DNA from 3 places in the Ruegeria sp. CDSC021 genome. Region 3 is predicted to be linked to each of the others. Evidence: riboswitches for the same ligand, from Rfam matches in the RefSeq annotation. Region 3 holds a riboswitch; each other region holds the start of a gene.
The links. Region 3 has a riboswitch for cobalamin ahead of AC2FGB_RS14180 (hypothetical protein). Riboswitches for the same ligand answer to the same signal wherever they lie in the genome.

Region 1: linked by a shared signal. The riboswitch ahead of AC2FGB_RS00270 (CbtB domain-containing protein) and the one ahead of AC2FGB_RS14180 (hypothetical protein) in region 3 are both predicted to bind cobalamin.
Region 2: linked by a shared signal. The riboswitch ahead of AC2FGB_RS00340 (DUF1636 family protein) and the one ahead of AC2FGB_RS14180 (hypothetical protein) in region 3 are both predicted to bind cobalamin.

What each region holds. Positions count from the first base shown of each region.
Region 1 covers NZ_JBXWOK010000001.1:54,121-58,868, forward strand. Annotated here, with positions in the region: gene AC2FGB_RS00250 (DUF302 domain-containing protein) at 1-77, opposite strand, end outside; gene AC2FGB_RS00255 (DUF1636 family protein) at 146-559, shown strand; gene AC2FGB_RS00260 (hypothetical protein) at 556-1,050, opposite strand; gene AC2FGB_RS00265 (CbtA family protein) at 1,117-1,815, opposite strand; gene AC2FGB_RS00270 (CbtB domain-containing protein) at 1,820-1,990, opposite strand; cobalamin riboswitch at 2,028-2,236, opposite strand; gene cobF (precorrin-6A synthase (deacetylating)) at 2,280-3,023, opposite strand; gene cobA (uroporphyrinogen-III C-methyltransferase) at 3,016-3,744, opposite strand; gene AC2FGB_RS00285 (cobyrinic acid a,c-diamide synthase CobB) at 3,741-4,748, opposite strand, start outside.
Region 2 covers NZ_JBXWOK010000001.1:68,079-72,826, reverse strand. Annotated here, with positions in the region: gene AC2FGB_RS00355 (TolC family outer membrane protein) at 1-923, opposite strand, end outside; gene AC2FGB_RS00350 (protein-L-isoaspartate O-methyltransferase family protein) at 1,019-1,672, opposite strand; tRNA gene AC2FGB_RS00345 (tRNA-Cys) at 1,901-1,974, shown strand; cobalamin riboswitch at 2,326-2,532, shown strand; gene AC2FGB_RS00340 (DUF1636 family protein) at 2,625-2,999, shown strand; gene cobW (cobalamin biosynthesis protein CobW) at 3,002-4,057, shown strand; gene cobN (cobaltochelatase subunit CobN) at 4,061-4,748, shown strand, end outside.
Region 3 covers NZ_JBXWOK010000009.1:48,342-53,089, reverse strand. Annotated here, with positions in the region: gene AC2FGB_RS14190 (DNA polymerase III subunit gamma/tau) at 1-1,647, opposite strand, end outside; gene AC2FGB_RS14185 (protein-tyrosine phosphatase family protein) at 1,804-2,304, shown strand; gene AC2FGB_RS14180 (hypothetical protein) at 2,306-2,710, opposite strand; cobalamin riboswitch at 2,794-3,013, opposite strand; gene AC2FGB_RS14175 (alpha/beta hydrolase family protein) at 3,152-4,009, shown strand; gene rsgA (ribosome small subunit-dependent GTPase A) at 4,035-4,748, opposite strand, start outside.

The DNA of each region.
Region 1 (4,748 bases), on a different contig from region 3:
ACGGCCCATCCCGAGAGCGGTTCGTCGGCCCAGGCGGGCAGAGCCAGCAGGGCGAAGACAGTCCAAAGCAGTTTCATCCAGAGGCCTCCTTTTAAGGTGTCTGCAGGAATCCTGCCAGAAATGTGAGAACGTCGCACTCACAATCTTGTGCGCATTCGGGATTGCGCCGCGCCGCTTAAAGCCGCAGAAACGGGCGCAGGACGAAGGGAAAGGTCTGGATCGGATGCGCCTGATGATCTGCAAAACCTGTGGCACCGCACGTGATCGGGCGGCCGAGGTGCAGGCTGTGCAGGACGCACTGAAAAGGGCCGGATTTACGGATCAGGTCGAAGTGAGCGAACACGCCTGTTTCAGCGGCTGCGCGGAACCCACGGCGCTGGCTATACAGGCGCAGGGGCGCGCATCTTATGTGTTTTCGGGTGTCGATGTGGTGGCGGATGCCGCGGATATCGCTGAAACTTGCCGTACTTACCTGAACAGCCCGCAGGGCTGGATTGAAGACGCCCGACCCTGCGGGCGGCTTCGGATGTGTTTGCGTGCGCGTATTCCGGCGCTTTAGTCGACCTGAACCGTAACCGCAGCACGAACCGGCACGTTATCGACCGAAAGCGGGCTATGGCTGTTGGAATTCAGTGAAACCGAAACCTCGACCTCGCCTTTGGGCAACTGATCAAGATGCATCCAACTGCCGTAAAGCCGGGCGAGCTTTTCTCCGTTGATGTAAACATGCGCGTGCCCTTCGCCTGCCATGTCTGCGGTCGATGCGTTCTGCGGTGCGAAGGTAAAGTTTTTTGGCATGACATGCAGGTTCCAGCCAGACATAGGATCCTGTGTCAGAGCGATGTCCAGTGTAGGTGCATCTGCGCCTGCCGGTAGGTTCAGGGCCGTGGAATGATCGTGGGCCATGGTCTCAGTGTGTGAGGCTCCGTGAAGAGACGGATCAGAATGGTCGTGGCCATCAAATGTGACGCCATTTGCAGCAGCAATTACAAATCCTGCACCGCCGCCAAAGACCAGACCGATCACGAATAGAGCAAGTGAACGGGTCATTGTATTTCCTTGAAAACATAGGGAAACGCGCCAAGTTTACACCCGGCGCGTTCATTCGAAGTGCGATCAGGCCGTTGCTTCGGAAGGTTGCGCTTCTTTCTGCCAGAAATAGCCAGCGAACGCGCCAACCAGAACCCATGCAACCAGACCGATTCCAAAAGCTCGTGCGGCGAACAATGCGCCAATTTCAGTCGGCACAGGGCCGGTGAAAACATCGGGCTCGGGTGCACCGATAAGATGTGGCACCAACAGAAGTACCGCAGCGATCACATAGCTGATCAGGTTACCTCCAAAGGCGATCAACCACATGGCGACAAGGGCTGCTGCAACCGTTGCGAACCACCAGACCTGACGTGCATAGACATCGGCTGCTGCGACACCCGGCACTTCGGGCGCCAGGGTGAAACCTGGTGCAAGGTGGAAGGCGATAAATCCGGCCAACCCCCAAAGAACGCCGGTCCGGCCATCAATCTGATGCCCTTGACCTTCGGCTACCGACATCAGCGCAACCATCACCAGCGCATAGCCGGTATAGGTCAGCATGGTAAAGATGACACTCAGCGCATCACGCGTCAGTTCAGAGAACATGCGCGGCAGCTCGGGATGAGCCGATACGGTCTCGCCCCCGAAATGCACCAGCTCTCCGGATTCATAAAGCTCGGCATGCAACAATACTGGTTGCACAAATACCAACTGCAGCAAGGCGGCAATCAGCCCCGCTGCAGCACCAGCGAACAACGCGCTGGTCAATATACGACTGAACACGGTCTTAGTGGCAGGGGAAGCCGGTCGCGTGACGCACGTCATGCGCTGCATCATGCAGGGCCGCTGCCTGAACGTGACCGGTCAGCGTGATGAGGCCCAGACCCAGAACCACTGCAAACATGACCGGAACAAAGCCTGTACGCGCGGCGGATGCTGTTTTCGTTTGTGTTGCCATTTTGTATTCTCCTCTGCCGCCGCACCCGACGGCCGGTGTTTCGTTTTTGCGCCTGGCAGGTCTCCTGGCTTGCGGGTCGATGCCTCTGTTCGCCTTCCCCCCGGAGAACCGGGAGTGGCTGGTTGAACAGGGGCTCTCCGCTTACAGTCGCGGGGGCGGCTTTGGAGTTGACCACCGAGGCAGTCGCACCAAATTCCCTCTTAGCATCCGGATTTCTCCGGCAGGACCAGACACCCCCATTTAGCCGCTATAGCTGTGGCGGTGCAATCATCATTTGCGACGTATTGTGTCAGATTATGCGCTTTTTCAGCAAATAAATATCCATGATCCAACCATGGTCGGCACGGGCAAGGGCGCGGCGGTCCAGAATCTGCTGCGCAACCTCGGCCAAAGGGCCTTTGATCAGGATTTCCTCTTTCATGCCGACATATGCGCCCCACCAAATGTCCAAGTCTTGCATGTCCAGGTTTTGGAATGAACATTCGCCATCCAGCATCACCGCCACGTTTTCTGCGGTTTCCGGCCATCCTTCGTCCCGGATGCGACGACCAGTTGTTACGATATAGGGCGCGCCCAGTTCGTTGATCGGAATCGCATGGGCCGCCGTCAGCGCTTGCAGCGCTGTGATGCCGGGAATCACCCGTGTTTCTGGCTGAAGGGTCAAACGTGCCGCGATTCGCAGTGAACTGTCATACAGAGACGGATCCCCCCAGATCAGCAGCGCCACATGGCGGGCCTTCGGGTGGGCTGCGATGGCTTCGTGCCAGCGCAATGCAATCGCGTCGTGCCATTCGTCCACTCCGCGTAAATAGCCATCATCGGCACGGCGTTTGGGAATGTCGAAATACGCGATTTGCGGAGGAGTATCCGCGACCTGAGCGATGATCTGCTCGCGCAGCCCTGCCAGATCGGCCTTGTTTTCGCCCTTGCGGGGGATCAGGATCAGGTCCGCCGAACGGATCGCCTGCGCCCCTTGAAATGTCACATGATCCGGGTTGCCGGTGCCAATTCCGATCAGCGTCAGGTCAATCATTTTCGAACTCAGCCAGAGGTCCATACAGGATCAGGGCCGGGGCGGTGCCGATCTCGGTTTCCAACTGCTGCGATAAGGCGCCGATGGTCGAGCGTTGCAGTTTTTGATCGGGGGTCGAGACGGATTCGGCCATCAAAGCAGGTGTATCCAGCGAAAGGCCGTGGGAATGTAAGGCCCCGACCAAGAGGGGAAAGGTGCGCTTGCCCATAAACACGACGGTCGTAGCCTGTGGATCAGCCAGAGCTGCCAGGTTCAGATCTTCGGGCAGTTTGCCGCTGACATCGTGGCCGGTGACGAACTGGACACGCCGCGCGGTCAGTCGCCGGGTCAGCGGAATGCCCGCCGCTGCCGCCGCCGCTACCGCCGAGGGGATGCCGGGGATGATTTCATAGTCGATCCCGGCCTCTTGCAGGGCCACCAGTTCTTCTTCAAGCCGGCCGAACATGCCGCCATCACCGGATTTCAGCCGCACGACATGCTGACCGGTTTGTGCATATTCGACCAACAAGCGGCTGACATGATCCTGCTTGGGTGAGGGGCGCCCGGCGCGTTTGCCGACCCCAACCAGATCGGCATCCTCACGCGCGTGGCTCAGGATCGGGCCGCTGCTGAGGTCGTCAAACAGCACCGCATCAGCTTTCTGCATCCTGTCTACCGCCTTCAGCGTCAGCAATTCCGGGTCGCCGGGGCCTGAACCGATGAAGGACACAAAACCACTCATGCCGAGGCCTCGGCGATCAGATGAAAGAATGTCCCGGTGACATTGTCTCGCACCGATCCGGTTTGCGGGCCTTCCGCGCCTTCGGCGTCGAACACGCGCGCGAGCGGGGCGTCAGGCTGTTCGATGATCGAGGAATAGTGGAACTCATGCCCGCGTAGCGCTGTGCCTTCGGCAAATCCGGCCATTGGGGCCAGTAATTCCGCCTTGCGATAACCCAGGTTGAACTTGCGCTTTTCATAGGAGGTCACAAGGCCCAGAAGGCCCGCCATTTCGTGCCGGGCACCCTCTTTGTCGATCAACGCCTGACCCAGCGCCATGTAGCCCCCGCATTCGCCATGCACAGGTCTTGTCTCGGCATGTTTGCGCAGCCCAGTCTGGAAGGTGTTGGCGGCGGCCAATGTGCCTGCGTGCAACTCGGGATACCCACCCGGCAGCCAGACCAGATCGGCATCCGGGGCAGGGGCTTCATTCGCCAGTGGTGAAAACGGTAGGATTTCTGCACCCGCCGCGCGCCAGCCTTCCAGCAAATGCGGATAGGTGAACGAAAACGCAGCATCCCGGGCCAGTGCGATCCGCTGCGCCGGAGGGCGCGGCAGCACGGCTGACGATGGCCTATCTGGGCTTGAGGAAGCCGCCCGCTTGATCGCCTCCAGATCGACATGTTCACGCAGGAACGCAGCATAGCCGACAATGGCGCTTTCCAGATCGGGATGTTCCACCGCCTGGATCAAACCTAAGTGACGCTCGGGAAGTGTCAGGTCTCCGCGCCGTGGCAGAACGCCCAGAACCGGCAGGCCTGCACGTTCCATACCCAACCGGGTCAGACGCTCGTGGCGCGGGCTGGCGCAGCGGTTCAAAATTACCCCGGCAAAGGGCAGGTCGGGGTTGTACATCCGAAACCCCAGCGCCGTGGCTGCAGCTGATTGCGCCTGACCGCCGACATCCAGAACCAACACCACAGGCCAGCCCATACGCTGCGCGGTTTCCGCGCTAGATCCATGGCC
Region 2 (4,748 bases), on a different contig from region 3:
AAGTTCAGCGAGATACTCGCATCATTCACATAATCGTCGTCATCATAGCTCTCGGTGACGCCCGCATCAGCGTTCAGGCTGACATTCGGACCCAGGCCCGCGCGCTGCTGCTGCACGACCAGATCAAGGGCGCGCACCTGATGCTGGGCGGACAGAATGGATGGGTGATTGCGTTGGGCCAGGCTGACGGCCTCGCTCTGGGACCGGGGCAAGCTTGGCAGGCTGGGCTGACCAGCAGTACGGCCCGGCAGTTTGCCAACTGCGTTCACATATTCCGCCTGAGCAGTGCTCAGATCGCCGCGCGCATTCGCCAGATCGGCCTGCGAGCTTGCAAGCTGAGCCTGAGACAATGCGACGTCTGTGCGGGTAACTTCCCCAACTTCGAAACGATCCTGCGAGGCGCGAAGCTCTTCTGCGGACAGTTCAACGTTGTTTTGACGAATCGATACGGTCTCTTCCTGCAGCAGAACACTCAGGTAAGCGGTCGCCGCGCGGAATAGGACCTGCTGTTCGATATCGATCAGCGCCTGCCGGGTCGACAGCACCGTTTCCTGCGCTGATTGCTTGCCCAGAATCGAGGCTCCGCCATCGTATAAAAGCTGGCTCAGCGTCAGGCCCGAGAAGAAGTTCGAAGGATCAACACTGTTCGTAACACCACTGTTTCTGCTGCGCGTATAGTCTTGGCTAACCGCGACGGTCCAGTTGATAATAGGGCGCAAAGCCGACAGCGCGATCGCCACATCCTCGTCCGCAGCCCGCAGCAGCGCCCGGTTCTGTTCCAGCAAACCGCTGGTATTATAAGCTCCGATGAACGCATCAGTCAGGTTATCGGCCCAAACCGCCTTACCGGGAAACGTGCCCAGAGCAATACCCGCAGTCACTGCCAGAGTCCTGACCAGCTTGCCTCCTGCTGCAAAACGCATGGCGAAATCCTCTCAAATCAAAATAACGCAGCCCTCAGGGCAGTTTGCGTCTTTGTGTTGAACTAATCAAGGCAGCAGATAAATCTGCCCGCCGACTATAGCGAAAATGCACTCTCGGCCGAGAAAGCCTTCAGAACTGGTGCACTGGCGTTGAATGCCTGGCGCCAGGTAACGCGATCGCCTGATTTGTGGCCTATACGGACGGTCCCAAGATCACCTTCCATGAACAGGCAGGCGATACGCCCATGATCCTTAAGTTGGTCAATCAATGCAGACGGGACCTCTTCTACACCGCCCTGGATCATGACCACGTCATAAGGCCCATGCTCGGCAGCGCCCTCATCCAGCGGCCCCACGTGAACGACCACATTATCCGCGTCAGCCTCCATCAGCAGCGTTTGCGCTTCGGCAGCTAGCGCTTCATCCGCTTCCACCGCTACGACCAACTGCGCCATACGGGCTGCAACAGCAGTCGAATATCCCAGCGCCGGAGCAATATCCAGAACAACCTCATCATTGGTAATGTTCAGCACATCCAACATCTTGGCCAGTGTTCTCGGTTCCAGAATGCAGCGTCCAGCCTCAAGTTCTATCAAACCCTCGACATAGGCGGCTTCGCGTTGCGCGTCTGGCACAAAATTCTCGCGCTTGACGGACAGCATGGCATCAATGATCGGGAACTTGGTAACGTCCGAAGGCCGGACCTGCGTATCCACCATGGTGCGGCGGCGGGCTGCGAAATCTGTCATTGGATCGCTCATTCATTTCCCAAGGTTGCTGGGCTTGTGCCACATCCCGGGCAAACCAGCAACGGCCCGCAAGCGGAAACTTTCGTCTGTCGTGAAGATTTTAGAGTGATCCGATTGGGTGAACCAATTTTCAGTTCCTCAAATTTAGACCGAACCCACTGGACGCCCCGGATTAAAGCTGCTAAAACGCCTGTCACACCACGGCAAGTATTTGATATTACTTGAAAAGGCGAGTTGGCGGAGTGGTGACGCAGCGGATTGCAAATCCGTGTACACCGGTTCGATTCCGGTACTCGCCTCCAATACTTTCAAGCAGTTGCTTCGCATTCGGTTTTTCGAGCCTGCGACATGCCGTCTCGCTACATCAGTGCTCTGCTGAGTGAAGCTTGGCACCGGATTGATCAGAAGGCGGTGAACTCACTGGCTCGGCCAGTAAATTTGACCGCTCTATCGATTCCACGCGATATGACCTTTGAAGTAATGGGCCCGCGAATCCTTTCGTCTGGATATCTTCGAGGCGCAAAGCCCAAATTCGCCTGCGGTCATTTTACGTGTGGCTGACCAAACATGCCGCTGACAGGCATTGGCAGGTCGCTTTTCCATTCTCGATGATTTCCGTGCGTCGGCCGCGCTTGACAAGCCCCCTGCCCGTGCCGCATGTCCGATCCGTTGGTGTCTGCATATGCAGATGAAAAGGGAATGCGTCAGCGGTTTACCGTCAAACGCAGCCGCCCCCGCGACCGTGACCGGAGAGGGTGCCCAAAGCCACTGGCCAGACAGGCCGGGAAGGCGGGACATCTGCCAGAGGCCAGCCTCTGACATCCGCAAGCCGGGAGACCTGCCAGCACCCGAAGATGAAACCGGACGGGGTGTTCCGGTGTCGGTCCATGTGCACACGCGTGGCCCGCATGAAACCCCGTCCCCCACAAAGAGGATTGGGGGGATGAGAGACATGACCGAGACCACTCCGGTCGAGCTGCTGGTCTGCACCACCTGCCGCCGCGGCCTGCCCGTCGAGAACGATGCAGATCGTCCTGGGGCGTTGCTGCACAAGGCGTTGGAGCAGGCAGAACTTCCTGATGGCGTCACTTTGAAGGCAGTAGAATGCCTTTCAAATTGCGATCAGGGCTGCTCGATTGTGCTGCGTGGCGGACCCAAACGTTGGACCTTTGTCTATGAGCATCTCGATGAAACCGATCATGTCGAGACCATTGTTGAAGGTGCGACCAAATATCTCGCGACCCAAGATGGCCTCGTTAAATGGCGCGAACGTCCTGAACATTTCCGCAAAAACTGTGCGGCCCGCATTCCCCCGATTGGAGCTTAGATATGAGCAATCTCGAAAAACTGCCCGTCACTGTGATCACCGGCTTTCTGGGCTCGGGAAAGACCACGCTGGTGCGTCATCTGATGCAGAACCCGCAGGGCAAGCGCCTGGCCATTGTGGTCAACGAGTTTGGAGATGTTGGCGTCGATGGCGATATCCTCAAATCCTGCGCGATCCCCGATTGCCCGGCGGAAAACATCATGGAATTGGCCAATGGATGCATCTGCTGCACCGTGGCAGATGATTTCATCCCGACCATCGAGGCGCTGATGGCGCTAGAGCCGCGCCCCGATCACATTCTGATCGAAACCTCTGGCTTGGCCCTGCCCAAGCCGCTGCTGAAAGCGTTCGACTGGCCGGATATCCGCTCGAAAATCACCGTGGATGGCGTAATTGCTCTGGCCGATGCCGAAGCTGTGGCCGCCGGTCGCTTTGCCCCGAATGTCGCTGCGGTGGATGCCCAGCGCCTGGCCGATGACTCGATTGATCACGAAACGCCGCTATCCGAGGTGTTCGAGGACCAGATCTCCTGCGCCGACATCATTCTGCTGACCAAGCCTGATCTTGCTGGCCCCGAGGGGGTCGCCAAGGCCAAGGAAATCATCGCGGCAGAGGCTCCGCGCCCGCTGCCCGTGGTCGAAGTGGCCGAAGGCGCTGTGGATGTACGTGTTGTGCTGGGGCTTGAGGCCGCTGCCGAAGATGACATGGAGGCACGTCCCAGCCATCACGATGGCCACCACGATCACGAGCATGATGATTTCGAAAGCATCATTGTCGAGCTGCCGGAACAGACCGATCCGGCCCAGCTGGTCGCCAATATCGAACGTCTGGCGAATGAACTGAACATCCTGCGGGTCAAAGGCTATGCCGCTGTTACCGGCAAACCCATGCGCCTTTTGGTGCAGGCAGTCGGGGCCCGTGTGCGTCATCAGTACGACCGCCCGTGGGAGCCAGGTGAAGAGCGTCGCTCGCGTCTGGTGGTCATCGCCGAGCATGACGACATCAAAGAGGCTGAAATCCGCGAAATCCTCGTGGGTGTGACCGAGGCTGCCGAGTAAACCATGCACGTCGTCTTCCGCGAAAGCCACGGGTTAGAGGAAACGGAGACCCCGACCGATCTGGGCCAGAGCCCGGCGGATCTGGTGGTGCTGTCCTTTTCCGACAGTGATCTTGGCGCTTTCGCGGCAGGCTGGCATCGTGGGGGTGGACCCGAAGGCCGGATGCCGACCCTGCGGCTGGCCAATCTAACGGCGCTGAAGCACCCGCTTTCTGTCGACACCTATGTCGAGCAGACGCTGGAGGGCGCCAAAGGCATTCTGATCCGCCTGATCGGTGGCGTGCCCTACTGGTCCTACGGATTGCAGCAGGTTCTGGCACTGGCCCACGCCAAAGGCATCGCTGTGGCAGTCCTGCCGGCGGATGGACGTGAAGATACGCGCCTGGATGACTATTCTACCCTGCCCGTTTCAACCCTGCGGCGGCTGGCGCATCTTTGCGACACAGGCGGTGAGGTCGCAGCGCAGGCTGCGCTGGCGCAAATGGCACTGGCCGCGGGGCTTTATTCTGGCCCAGTGATGGGGGCCAAGACGATCCCGGAATGTGGCGTATGGTGTCCGGATCGCGGTGTGATCCCGGCGGATACCGCATTCGCCGGTGATGCCAAGCGCATCCTCGTGACCTTCTATCGCGCCTATCTGACCTCGGCAGACACTGCCCCGGTCGCGGCCCTGATCCACCGTCTGCGTGCGC
Region 3 (4,748 bases):
CTTCGGAAATTGCATGAGCACCGCCTGAACCAACGGGTGTTTCTCAGCCTCTGCTTTCAACGCCAGCTCGGCGGCGTCTCGAATCTCGGCGATGGTCGCAACCTCACCATCGGCTACAATCGACACAGCCCAGCGGTTGCCAGTCCATCGTTGCAGCGACGAACCCAGTCTCGCTGCCAGATCTGTGGGTGCGTTTTGTGTCGGGGTGAATTCGATCCGCCCCGGTTGGTAAGAAACCAGCCGCACCCCGTTTTCGACCTCGACCAGAAGTTTCACATCCCGATTGGTGCGGATCAATTCAACCACGTGGTCAAAACTCGGATACCGTGCCAGCGCCGATTGGATATCATGGGCCAGAGCGGCCGACGGCGCGCCGGCGGGGCTGCTAGTTGCGGACACGTAAGAAGATGATGCCGCTGGTACCGGAGCCTGAGAGGGCACGGCCATACCACCGCCCGGACCACCATTCGGAGGCGGTGGCGGGTTGTCCTGCAGGCGCTTGATCAGCTCTTCGGGGCTGGGCAAGTCGGCAACATGGGTCAGGCGGATAACGGCCATTTCAGCAGCCATCATGGCATTTGGCGCGGCCGATACCTCTTCCAGCGCTTTCAGCAACATCTGCCACATCCGGGTCAAAACGCGCATTGGCAGGGCCTCGGCCATTTGCTGACCACGGGCACGTTCATCAGGGGAAACCGTCGGGTCCTCGGCTGCGTCTGGCGTGATCTTCACAACCGAAACCCAGTGCGTGATTTCGGCCAGGTCACGCAGCACGGATAGCGGATCGGCCCCTTCGGCATATTGCCCGCCCAATTCAGTCAGCGCGCTTGCTGCATCCCCTCGCAGGATCATTTCCATCAAGTCCAATACCCGGCCCCGGTCGGCCAGACCCAGCATCGCGCGCACCTGATCGGCGCTGGTTTCACCGGCCCCATGGCTGATTGCCTGATCCAGCAGCGAAGTTGCGTCGCGCGCCGACCCTTCGGCCGCGCGGGTGATCAGCGCCAGGGCATCATCCGCGATCTGTGCCTTCTCAGCCGCTGCGATCTTATTGAGCAGGCCAATCATGTCCTCGGGTTCGATCCGGCGCAGGTCAAATCGTTGGCACCGCGACAGAACAGTCACCGGGACTTTGCGGATTTCGGTCGTGGCAAAGATGAACTTCACATGCGCAGGAGGTTCTTCCAACGTCTTGAGCAGCGCGTTGAACGCGCTGGTCGAAAGCATGTGAACTTCGTCGATGATGTAGATCTTATAGCGCGCACTGGCGGCACGATAGCGCACCGAGTCGATGATTTCGCGAATGTCATTTACGCCGGTGCGGCTGGCGGCGTCCATCTCCATCACATCGACATGGCGGCCTTCCATGATGGCGACGCAATGTTCGCACTGGCCGCAGGGTTCGGTCGTGGGCTTGCCTTGCCCATCAGGACCGATGCAGTTCATGCCCTTGGCGATGATCCGGGCCGTGGTCGTCTTACCGGTGCCGCGGATGCCAGTCATGATGAAGGCTTGCGCAATCCGGTCGGCCTCGAACGCGTTTTTCAGCGTGCGCACCATTGCGTTCTGACCGACGAGGTCAGCAAAAGTTTCCGGGCGGTATTTCCGCGCGAGAACCTGATAGGCGGGGCTGGGCGTGTCGGTCATGTCTGCTCTGTTGGATTCGTGTCAGGTTTGCAGCGTAGAGACCCCCGCCGTCCGCGTCCACCGCGCGCGAAAAGGAATTTCGTTTTGGCAAGTTGCATCAGAGCCGGTAAATCATGAGGGGCCTCAGCCCCATGTGGTGATGCAGGAAAAGGAGCTGTGTTGGAGAGTTTTGCAATTCACCCTCTTGGATTGGGCAAAGGGCAGATCGCTCTGTGCCCACTGCCGGGTGTCACGGGCGATTATGCTGGAGATTTCGCAGTAATCCGAGATTGGGCGCCGGACCTGGTCATCTCGATGACTACTCTGGATGAGTTCCAGCATTCCGGCGGGTTGTCATTCGAGGCGGACCTGCAGTGCGAACGAATTGCCTGGGTCCACCTTCCGGTCTCCGATTTCGGCGCCCCCACGCCTGAGGTTGAGGCGCTTTGGCCGCAAGCCAGCGCCGCCGCCCAACATGTCCTTGCCAGTGGCGGCAAGGTGCTGGTGCATTGCCGCGGTGGGTGCGGTCGCTCGGGGATGGTTGTGATGCGGCTAATGGTGGAATGCGGCGAAGCGCCTGGCCAAGCGCTTCGGCGGTTGCGTGCGGTGCGGCCCTGCGCGGTGGAAACCGACGCGCAAAAGGACTGGGCCGGGTTGCCGGCCCGAACCCTTCCCTGATTCAGGCAGACACTTGATACGGAATACTGTCGCTGCGCGGCGGCAGGGTCGAAACGTCGAGCATCGCACAGGGTGGTTCTGACAGAAAACCAGCGGATTTCTGGATGAACTCCGGCCCGAACATCATGTCGCCATAGGCGTCCAGCTTTTCTGTCGGGGTGTCCGTGCTGGTGCCGCAATAGACCCTGATCTGTTCTGATTGGGCCCGAAAACGGGCCGTGCAGCCTTCGGTGCAATGGGTCAGATCGCTGGTACCTTCGACCTCGAATGTTTTGGATGTCGCAGGCCTTGCCGTCGCCATCGCCTCGGCCATGGCGCGTGCCATTCGGGCAAGGGCGGGGCAGGGTTTCCCGGTCCTCTGACAGACGGTTGCGGTGAATTCATGTGTTTTTGTCTTCCAGATCATAATGCGCCCTCCGCGCGCTGGACGAAGGGTGAGGATCAGGTGTGACAGCGCGCTGACGACCTGCCCGGACACCCCGCCCGAGTTTCGGTTTCGATACGATGGCAGGTCTCCTGACTTGCGGGTCGTCGCTTTGCCGACCTTCCCAGCCCTGGGGCCAGTGGTATTTCGGCATTGCTCACCGCTTACAGTTGCGGGGGCAGTCGCGGAGTTGGCCCTTTCCGGCATCGCCGGGGCAGACCGCACCGTGTTCCCTTTTCATCCCGCCCCAATTCCGGGGCAAGAACCATCACCACATCGCTAGCGGCTATGCAGACCCCGAGTCAAGCCACCTGTTGGGTTCAAACCGGACGTTTGGTCATCTTGATGAAATCTTGACTCTGGTGGCCGAAATCGGGCCGATTGTTGAGTGAACCGAGTAGTTCAGAATTTGTCGGAAGCGCCATGCTTGATACCACGCCCTGCGTCCAGACTAAGGACTTTGACTTTGCCTCATGCTCTGCCAGCCTGTCGGCACGGCTGTATCTGCCTGCAACCGAGCCGAAGATCGCCGTGGTGATTCACAGCGCAACTGCAGTGCCGCGCGAATATTACCAGCATTTTGCCCGTTGGCTGGCCGCCGAACAGGGTATTGCCTGTCTGACCTATGACTACAGCGATTTCGGGCATTCGCTGCGCGACAAACTCAAAACCTCCGAGGTGACCATGGCGGATTGGGCCTTGGTCGACATGCCCGCCGCACGGGCTGAGATGCGCAGGCGGTTCCCGGACGCTTTGCAGTGGAGCATCGGTCATTCCCTTGGCGGCTTGCTGGGGCCGGTGCAGCCAGACATTGATCAGATCGACCGGATGATCTGTGTATGTTCGGGGCTGGTTACTCTGTCCGACCATCCCTGGCCCTATCGCGGGCTGGCGTGGTTGTTCTGGCACGGCCACGGGCGTCTGGCAGTGAATGCACTGGGGTATCTGCCGGGCAAAGCTGTGGGGATCGGTGCCGATTTGCCGGGCCCGGTCTATTGGCAATGGCGCAGCTGGTGCACGGCGCCGCAGAATTATGTGCCGCAGATCGGTGACGCTCTGCCCGAAGCGAGATGGGCGCAATCGAATACGCCGGTGGACCTGTTCGCCTTCGAGGACGACCAGATGGTGCCGCCAGACGCAGCCTGGCGGCTTGCCGATCTGTATGGGCCGAAGGCGCGGCGACATCTGTTGTCTCCGAATGAATTCGGAGCGCCTGAGATCGGTCATATTGGCGCTTTTGCCCGCAGAAACCGGGCGGTTTGGCCCCGGTTGATTGCCTGAAAACGAGGCGCCTTTTTTGTCACGCTTAGTGTCTGCTGCGGGACTTTTTGTCGTGCATGACGGATCGCACCATTTTGCCAAAGGCTTTGTCACGTGCCCGTGACTGCGCGAGGGTCTCGGAATTCCTCTGATCTTCGCGCCGAAGCTTGTGCCAGCGCGCCAGCCGGTCGGGCTCAATCACGCCATTGGCAATCGCCTCCTGCACAGCACAACCGGGTTCGGCCTGGTGCTGGCAATCTGAGAACCGGCACGTTGCAGCCAATTCCAGAAGGTCGGAGAAAACCTCATCCACGCCGTCTTGGGCATCCATCAAACGCAGGGCGCGCATTCCTGGCGTATCAATCAGCCACCCCCCGTTTCGCATCGGGTGAAGCGCACGATGGGTCGTGGTGTGGCGACCCCGTGCGTCATCCTCGCGGATCCCCGCCGTTGTCCCGGCCTGACCAGTCATGGCGTTCGCCAATGTGGTTTTGCCGACACCGGATGAGCCGGCCAAAGCAGCAGTTTGCCCGGCAGGGCACCAGGACAGGATCGGATCAATCTCTGACGCCTCCAGCGCGTTGACGGTTAGAACAGTCAGAAACCGAGCCAGCGAACTGGCCTGACTGGCATAGCTCTCTGGGTCAGGGCAGCTGTCGGCCTTGGTCAGGACAACAACCGGATAGCATCCGGCCTGATGCGCCAGTGCCAGATAACGTTCAAGCCGGGCCAGATTGAAATCGGCATTGCAGGAACTGAC